DNA from 2 places in the Murimonas intestini genome. Region 2 is predicted to be linked to the other one. Evidence: predicted binding sites of a transcription regulator. Region 2 holds the regulator's gene; the other holds the start of a gene.
What was found. The regulator Rex, encoded in region 2, represses fermentation and respiration genes when NADH is low (regulators of the CRP and FNR family bind a similar motif). The targets are predictions, from matches to a motif close to ATTGTTAANTANTTAACAAT.
Positions count from the first base shown of each region.

Region 1 (4,729 bases), on a different contig from region 2:
TATAAAATACAGTTTCAGACATCTTGTCTGTCTTCAATTCATTTTAATACATCTATATCAATTATACAAGTGAAATATTTGTTAAAAAGCTGTAATATTTCGGTTGCTTTTCTAAATATTTTCATGGAAATTTATGGAGTCCCAACAGGTTTGCTGATATCTCTGCGCCGTCTGCGGATTCCCTCCATGATAAGTTTTCTCGCTTCAAGTGCGGCTTCTTTTGTACAGTCAGGAAGATCTCCCAGAGGATAATCCATGCCGAGTTTTTCATACTTGGCCTTACCCATAGTATGATATGGAAGGACATCCAGCGCCTTTACATTTTTAAGGCCGCCGATAAAGTATCCCAGTTTGTCCAGATATTTTGGATCATCTGTGATGCCGGGAACTATGACATGGCGGATCCATACGGGGATCCCCCTCTTTTCCAGATATTCTGCAAATGCCAGAATACGGCTGTTGTCCTGACTTGTCAGCTCTTTATGTTTTTCGGGATCGATGTGCTTAATATCAAGCATCACCAGATCAGTCACCTGCATCAGTTCATCCATTTTTTTCAGGCAGGCCTCACTCCCGGGAATGAAGGTAATGCCTGAAGTGTCGATGCACGTGTGGATATCCAGTTTCTTTGCCTTTTTGAACAGATCCAGCACAAAATCTATCTGGAGAAGAGGTTCACCGCCTGTAACGGTAAGACCGCCTTTCTGATAAAAGGCCTTATTTTTCATATAGTGCCCAAGGATCTCTTCCGAATCCGTTAAGGTTCCGGTACGAGGCTCCCAGGTGTCAGGATTGTGGCAGTAGAGACACCGCATTGGGCATCCCTGCATAAACACCACATACCTGACGCCAGGTCCGTCTACGGTTCCGAAGCTTTCCTGGGAGTGTACATAGCCTTCCATATTACATTGCGCCGTGGAAAGTCCTTGAAATAACCTCGTCCTGCTGCTCTTTTGTTAATTTATTAAAGTTTACCGCGTATCCGGAAACACGGATTGTCAGCTGAGGATATTTCTCAGGATGTGCCTGAGCGTCTAAAAGAGTCTCTTTTGTAAATACATTTACGTTTAAGTGGTGACCGCCTTTTTCTACATAGCCGTCTAATAATGACACCAGGTTATCGATCTGTGCGTTGTTTGCTTCCATGTTCAAATCCTCCTTATTATACTTTACAGTTTTATCTTATCAATTTACGGGCCGGCTGTCTATAGCAGTTTATGACAATTTCCCGGATGGAATGTCCTGCTATTCGATTGTTCCTTCACAGCATCCTAAATCAAGCTCTACTTCCAGTTCGCCTGCAAAGATCTTATCATCCTTGCCAAGTGCACCGGGAATGATGGAGAAGGTATTGGAGATACCGTCCTGTGCATCCCTGAATGGCAGCTTGGATACAGATGCCAGAGAAGCAACAGCTCCGTGGGAGTCGCGGCCGTGCATTGGGTTAGCTCCCGGTGCAAATGGTTCACCGGCTTTTCTTCCGTCAGGAGTAGCGCCTGTATTCTTTCCGTAAACCACATTAGATGTGATGGTAAGGATTGAAGTTGTAGGTCTTCCGCCGCGGTAAGTGTGATTGCCCTTGATATATCCCATAAAGGTGTGTACGATCTCAGCAGCAATCTCATCAACACGGTCATCATCGTTTCCGTATTTCGGGAAATCACCTTCCACTTCGTAATCTACAACAATACCGTTCTCGTCACGGATCGCTTTTACCTTAGCGTATTTAATGGCAGACAGTGAGTCAGCTACTACGGAAAGACCGGCGATACCTGTGGCAAACCAGCGTGTCACTTCCTTATCATGGAGAGACATCTGCAGTTTTTCATAGCAGTATTTGTCGTGCATGTAGTGGATGATGTTCAGTGTGTTGACATACACTCTTGCAAGCCATTTCATCATATCCTTATAGTGATCCATCACATCATCATAATCCAGGTATTCAGAAGTGATCGGACGGAACTTAGGTCCTACCTGCTTCTTGGAGATTTCATCCACACCGCCGTTGATAGAGTACAGAAGGCATTTAGCCAGGTTTGCACGTGCCCCGAAGAACTGCATCTCTTTACCAACACGCATAGAAGATACGCAGCAGGCGATAGCATAGTCATCTCCGTGAGTTACACGCATGAGGTCATCATTCTCATACTGGATAGATGATGTTTTGATTGACATAGCTGCACAGAACCTCTTAAAGTTCTCCGGAAGCTTTGTGGACCAGAGCACTGTCAGGTTCGGTTCCGGAGCCGGTCCCAGGTTCTCAAGTGTATGCAGATAACGGAAGGACATCTTTGTGACCATTGGGCGTCCGTCGATGCCGACACCTCCGATGGACTCTGTTACCCATGTGGGGTCTCCTGAGAACAGGTCATTGTATTCAGGTGTACGTGCGAATTTAACAAGACGCAGCTTCATGATAAAGTGGTCTACGAACTCCTGAAGCTGTTCCTCTGTGAATGTTCCGTTCTCCAGGTCACGCTGTGCGTAGATATCCAGGAAGGTGGAAGTACGTCCCAGGGACATAGCAGCGCCGTTCTGTTCTTTTACAGCAGCAAGGTAACCGAAGTAGAGAGCCTGGATAGCTTCCTGTGTGTTAGAAGCCGGCTTGGAGATATCACAGCCGTAGATCTCGCCCAGTTTCTTTAATTCTTCCAGAGCACGGATCTGTTCGGACAGTTCTTCGCGGTTGCGGATTACATCAGAGTACATAATAGTACGTGTTCCGTCTTTCTGCTCCTTCTTGTCCTCGATCAGGCGGTCAACACCATAGAGGGCTACACGGCGGTAGTCGCCGATGATACGTCCCCTTCCGTAAGCGTCAGGAAGGCCTGTAATGATATGGCTGGAGCGGCAGGCACGCATTTCCGGTGTATATGCATCAAACACACCTGCATTATGTGTCTTTCTGTGTTTTTCAAAGAATTCTACGATTTCCGGATCTACTTCATATCCGTTGTCCTTGCAGGCTTTTACTGCCATACGGATACCGCCGTAAGGCTGAAGTGAACGCTTGAAAGGTTTGTCAGTCTGGAAACCGACAATTTTTTCTTTAGATTTATCAAGATATCCAGGGCCGTGTGAAGTGATGGTGGAGATGATCTTAGTATCCATATCCAGTACTCCGCCGGCTTCCTGCTCTTTACGGGTCAGGTCCATAACCTGTGCCCACAGGGCCTGAGTATCTTCTGTTGCACCAACTAAGAAGGAATCATCTCCTTCATAAACGGTGTAGTTTTTCTGAATAAAGTCGCGGACGTTAATTTCTTTTACCCATACGCCCTTGGTGAAGCCTTTCCACTCTTCTCTCATTACAATAACCTCCTAAGGAATGCTTGTGATTAGTTGTACCCATAAAAAGATAAAATATTAATTAGGTCAGCCCTGTTAAATATTTATCATATTCATATAGTACTATGTACATTGTATACAAGTCAATAGCTAAATCTGTTTTTTTTTAAGTACAGTGTCGAAAATGATAATAATAATTAATAATAAGGAAATAATGTACGATACAGGTAAAAAAAGGATGGTTTTCCAAACGCTCAAAGTATCAAATACTGGCGGAAAAGTAGGAATAATGCCTTGCATCAGGATAAGAAAAGTATTATAATAGGAACCATCTCGAAAAGAAGGAGGGATTTTAGCATGAAAGTAACAAAGGATATGTTAATTGGGGAAATTCTGAATATGGATCCAGACATGGCGGCAATTCTTGTGGCAGGCGGAATGCACTGCGTAGGATGCCCGAGCGCACAGATGGAATCTCTGGAAGAAGCTGCTATGGTTCATGGTATAGAGCCGGATGTATTGGTTGCGAGAGTGAATGCATTTCTGGAAACAAAAGAAGCTTAATAAAATTAAGTAAGTCCCGGTCTGAAGGGGCTGTGTTATATGATGCCGCCCGGGGCAAAAGAAAGCTGCCGTACAGTCCACAGACTGGAATGGCAGCTTATTTTTTAGGTAAGGGGGCAGACTGATATGGTCACCATTAAAGAACTAGCTAATATTCTGGGAATCAGCACGACAACAGTTTCTAATGTCATCCACGGCAAGACGAGCGAGGTGTCGCTTGCTACAGTGGAAAAGGTACAGAAACTTTTAGAGGAATATGATTATACCCCGAATATAAATGCCAGGAACCTGGCCCAGAACAGGTCTAAAATCATAGGTATGGCCCTGTTCAGCAATGAGGATAAATATAAGAATATAGTTGCCGACCCGTTTTTTGGCAGTCTTGTCGGGGCAATCGAAAAGGAAGTCAGAAAAAATAATTATTTCTTTATGCTGTACGTATCTGATGATATAAGCGAGATCATCAGATACGTGTCCAGCTGGAATGTGGACGGCCTGATTACTGTAGGAATGAACAGGGATGAGTACCTGAAAATAAGAGGCAGGTATAAAAAGCCCATTGTTCTGATAGACAGCTATGCCCCCAAGGATATCATGGACTATGTGAACGTGGGGCTGGACGATGAGGGCGGCGGCTATATAATGACAAAATACCTGATAGAAAACGGTCACAGGGAGATTGCCTTTATATGTGATAACCTGGAGGGCGTGGACTATATGCGCTACAGGGGATTTAAAAAGGCAGTGGGAGAAGCAGGGATCGTCTTTGATAAAAAGAACCTGATCATAATTTCACCTGTGGAAGGGGAAACTGCTGTCAGCATGAGCGAAGTATATGAAGCTGCCCAGAGGGTGACGGCAATGTTCTGCTGTTCAG
Region 1 covers NZ_JANKBI010000018.1:68,654-73,382, reverse strand. Annotated here, with positions in the region: gene pflA (pyruvate formate-lyase-activating protein) at 132-902, opposite strand; partial or broken gene grcA3 (autonomous glycyl radical cofactor GrcA3) at 904-1,164, opposite strand; gene pflB (formate C-acetyltransferase) at 1,246-3,309, opposite strand; gene NSB28_RS20405 (DUF1858 domain-containing protein) at 3,646-3,852, shown strand; gene NSB28_RS20400 (LacI family DNA-binding transcriptional regulator) at 3,979-4,729, shown strand, end outside.
Region 1: a site for Rex is predicted at 3,381-3,400, ahead of pflB (formate C-acetyltransferase). Genes of this name have one in related genera too.

Region 2 (4,729 bases):
CCTGAAGGGAGGGATTCCCTGAGCCAGCAGCCCCAGTATCAGCCCGCAGAGCACATCACCGGAACCGCCTGCAGCCATGCCGTCATTTCCGCTTGTATTTATGTATATACTCTTTCCATCTGATACTACTGTCCTGGCATCCTTAAGGACACAGACCACATTATTTTTTCTGGCAAAATCATGGCAGTATCCAGGCAGGTCCAGGATCAGCTCCTCCTTCTTGATCCCTGTCAGTCTCGCCATCTCTCCAATATGCGGTGTCAGTATAAGAGGCTGTCTGTGTCCCTCTAGCAGCTCCATGTGGACGCTCAGAAGATTCAGCGCATCCGCATCCAGGACTGCAGGAATATCTCCGGACCTGATGATCGTCTGCAGGATTTCCAGTTTTTCAGAGGATACAGACAAACCCGGCCCCACGGCGCATGCATCTGCCCACTGCAGCGCATCCGCCAGGGCTGCCCCCTCCTCACCCTTCCGGTAGGAGGTCAGCACCGCTTCAGGCAGGAGTGTCTGTAATATCTGACGGTTGCAGTCCTCTGAGTAGATGCGCACAAGACCTGTCCCTGTTTTATACGCTGCCTTGCCGGCAAGACAGGCAGCGCCTGCCATATCCCTGCTGCCTGCAGCTAAAAGCCCCCGTCCGTAAGTCCCCTTATTGGAATATGCCTTCCTTTCCGGGAGAAGCTTTGGTATATCTGACTCTTCCCAGGTAAAAGCCCCGGGAACCTGCCCCATAAATCCCCGGTCATCTATTCCGATGGCGCAAAGCTTCAGCTCTCCGCAGTATTCACTTCCCGGATACAGAATGTGGCCTATTTTTTCAAAAGCAAAGGTGACGGTCTTGGCTGCTTTAACTGCAGTACCCATAACGTGGCCGCTGTCAGCTGATATCCCTGAAGGGATATCCACCGACAGTACAGGAATGCCCGACCGGTTGATATCCCCGATCAATGCCGCGTACCTTCCTTCTATATTTCTGGACAGCCCCACCCCAAAGAGCGCATCTACTATACTAGTATATTCACTTATGTTCAAGTTACTGCCAACATTTACACCATAATTTTCGCAGATTTTCTTCTGTATCTGCGTTTCTTCGGTAAGAGATTCCGGCTTTCCTGCAAAAAGCACATCAACCCTCTTCCCGCTCAGATGGAGAAGCCTGGCAATGGCAAAACCGTCGCCGCCGTTATTGCCGGACCCGCACACTACCAGGACCCGGGACAGATCAAAGCCGCCGCTCACCAGCTCTTCATATACGGCCAGAGCGGCCCGCTCCATCAGTACAAGGGAAGGCATCCCGAATTCATTTATGGTATTTCCGTCGCACCGCTTCATCTCTTCAGAATTCACAAGGTATCTCACCTTATCACCTCCTGCTTCCTTTCTCTAACGCAAATATACGCACCAAGACAGAACCCTGTCCTGATACGTACACCTTCGTTCTCTATTTCTTATTATGGTCGCGTTCATATCTGCTGATGTTATAAGATAACTGCATAAGGCTCTCCGACAGATGCACGTTCTCAACGATCACATCCTCCGGCAGGTGCAGATCCGTATGTGCAAAATTCCAGATAGCCTTGACCCCATTCTCAGCCAGCAGCTCCGCCATCTCTCTGGCATTTGCCTTTGGCAGGGTAAGCGCTGCAATATGTATCTCATTCTCCTGCAGGTATTCGGGCAGCTCATCGATCAGCCGTATCTCAATGCCCCTGACCGTCATGCCATGCAGCCTGGGATTCACATCAAAGAGTTTTTTGATCAGGAATCCGCTCTTCTCAAACTTTACGTAATTTGCCAGGGCCTGCCCCAGATTTCCGGCTCCCACGATAATCATATTATATGTCTTATCAAGACCAAGTATCTTAGCAATTTCCTGATACAAAAATTTTACATTATAGCCGTATCCCTGCTGGCCGAAGCCTCCGAAATTGTTCAGGTCCTGACGTATCTGCGAGGCAGTCACCTGCATCCTCTCACTGAGTTCATTTGAAGAAATCCTCTCCACACCGCTCTCCAGCAGCTCTCCCAAATACCGGTAATATCTCGGCAGCCTTTTAATGACGGCCCTAGAGATTTCCTTCTCTTCCATTTATTATATCACCTCTTTCGCTATACCCATTATATTAGAATGATAATTTAATGTCAAACATTTTAAGCCTGAGGTGACATTTTTATATAACAGTTTAGCCTTCCACTGTTCCGCAAAGCGCTGTTATAATTCAGCATTAAAGCTGTGTAGTCACGAATATATCGTAAATTGCTTTTATTGCTGTCTCAAAATCCTCATTGCGTACACCAATGATAATATTAAGCTCGCTGGAACCCTGGTCTATCATCTTGATATTGATATTTGCATGTGCCAGGGCTGAAAATATCCTGCCTGCAGTCCCTCTTGTAGCCCGCATTCCGCGGCCCACAACCGCAATCAGGGCCAGGTCTGACTCCAGATCAATAGAATCAGGCTGGACAGCTCGGTGGATCCCTGCAAGGACCTTCTGTTCCTTCTCTTCAAATTCAGACTGGTGTACGTAGACAGTCATAGTATCAATGCCTGAAGGCATATGTTCAAAGGAAATACCGTTATCCTCAAAGACTCCCAGAACCTTTCTTCCAAATCCCACTTCTGCATTCATCATATCTTTTTCTATATTAATGGATGCAAAACCCTTCTTGCCGGCAATTCCGGTAATCGTATATTTAGGCTTCCTGCAGGTACTCTCTACGATCAGAGTCCCTTTTTCATCAGGTGCGTTCGTGTTGCGGATATTAATGGGAATGCCTTCTTTCCTGACCGGGAATATGGCGTCCTCATGAAGCACTGTAGCTCCCATGTATGACAGCTCTCTGAGCTCACGGTAAGTGATGGTCTCAATCACCTCGGGATTCTCGATAATATGAGGATCAGTAACAAGGAATCCCGAAACATCTGTCCAGTTCTCATAGAGGTCTGCCCTGATAGCTTTGGCCACGATGGACCCTGTCACATCAGAGCCTCCCCTTGAAAAGGTCTTTATGCAGCCATTTTCCATGGCACCGTAGAATCCCGGCACAACTGCCCTTTCCACGTCCTGCAGCCTCTCTGCAAGCGCTTTATCTGTCTTTACGGCATCAAAATTGCCTTCTTCGTCAAAGAAAATGACCTGCGCGGCATCTACAAATTCATATCCAAGATATGCCGCCATGACAATACCATTTAAATATTCTCCCCGGGAAGCAGCATAGTCCTTGCCTGCCTTTGCCAAAAAAGATTCCTGGATCCTGGCAAACTCATCATCAAGTGACAAGGTCAGATCAAGGCCTTTAATGATCTCTTCATAGCGTTCTTTTATCTTTTCCAGCTTCTGTGCGAATTTTTTGCCGGATACTGCTGTCTCATAACAGTCGTAGAGCATATCTGTCACTTTAATATCATTTGAAAAGCGCTTACCCGGTGCGGAAGGGATCACATACCTTCTTCCTTCGTCTGAACGTATGATATCGCCCACCTTTTTAAACTGTTCAGCGCTTGCCAGTGAGCTTCCGCCAAACTTCACTACTTTTTTCATAAGTTAGTTCCTCCTCTAAATCCTCATATTGCGAATTAAAAATATCTTATCGCACTTTTTTTCAATAGTCCAGAAAAAATTTATGCGGGCCATCCAAAATTTTAATTGAAAAAATCATATTTTTCGTTATAATGAACTCTGAAGCACTATTATAGATAAAGGAACAGGTGAAACACTCATGATTTTAGCATGTCAGAACATCTGTAAGGCTTTTGCCACAGATGAAATATTAAAAAACGCCTCATTTCATATAGAAGACAGGGAAAAAGCAGCCATAGTCGGCATAAACGGAGCCGGAAAATCCACACTGTTAAAAATTATTATGAATAAGCTGCCGGCGGACTCCGGTGAAGTCATTCTCTCAAAAGGAAAGACCATCGGATATCTGGCCCAGCATGAGGCCGTCTCTTCAGGAAATACCATCTACCAGGAGCTGCTGGAGGTCAAAAAGGATATCATAGAAATGGAAAAGAGGCTCCGCTGCATGGAGCACGATATGAAAGAGCTGGAAGGAGAAGCCCTCACATCACTGCTGGAGATCTACAACAGGCTGATGACTGAATTTGAAAGGCAGAATGGCTATGCATATAAGAGTGAGGTCACAGGCGTCTTAAAGGGCCTTGGTTTTGGCCCGGAGGATTTCGACAGGCACGTGGACACCCTCTCAGGCGGTCAGAAAACAAGGGTGGCTCTTGGCAAGCTGCTGCTCTCCAAACCGGACATCATCCTTCTCGACGAGCCTACCAACCACCTGGACATGAATTCCATCGCCTGGCTGGAGACGTATCTGCTCAATTACAGCGGAGCCGTGATCATAGTTGCCCATGACAGATACTTCCTGAATAAGGTAGTTACAAAGGTGATCGAGATCGACAACGGCTGTGTGTCGACCTTTCTCGGCAACTATTCTCAATACGCCGAGAAGAAAAAGCAGCTGCGTGATATCCAGATGAAAGCTTACTTAAACCAGCAGCAGGAAATCAAACATCAGGAGGAGGTCATCGCAAAGCTGCGCTCCTTTAACAGGGAAAAATCCATTAGGCGTGCTGAGAGCCGTGAGAAGATGCTGGATAAGATCGAGGTCCTGGATAAACCCACAGAGGTCAGTTCAGAGATACATCTAAACCTGGAACCACGTATCACCAGCGGAAATGATGTACTGACCGCAGAGCATCTCTCCA
Region 2 covers NZ_JANKBI010000001.1:428,959-433,687, forward strand. Annotated here, with positions in the region: gene NSB28_RS02035 (NAD(P)H-hydrate dehydratase) at 1-1,362, opposite strand, end outside; gene NSB28_RS02040 (redox-sensing transcriptional repressor Rex) at 1,445-2,092, opposite strand; gene NSB28_RS02045 (aspartate kinase) at 2,229-3,548, opposite strand; gene NSB28_RS02050 (ABC-F family ATP-binding cassette domain-containing protein) at 3,727-4,729, shown strand, end outside.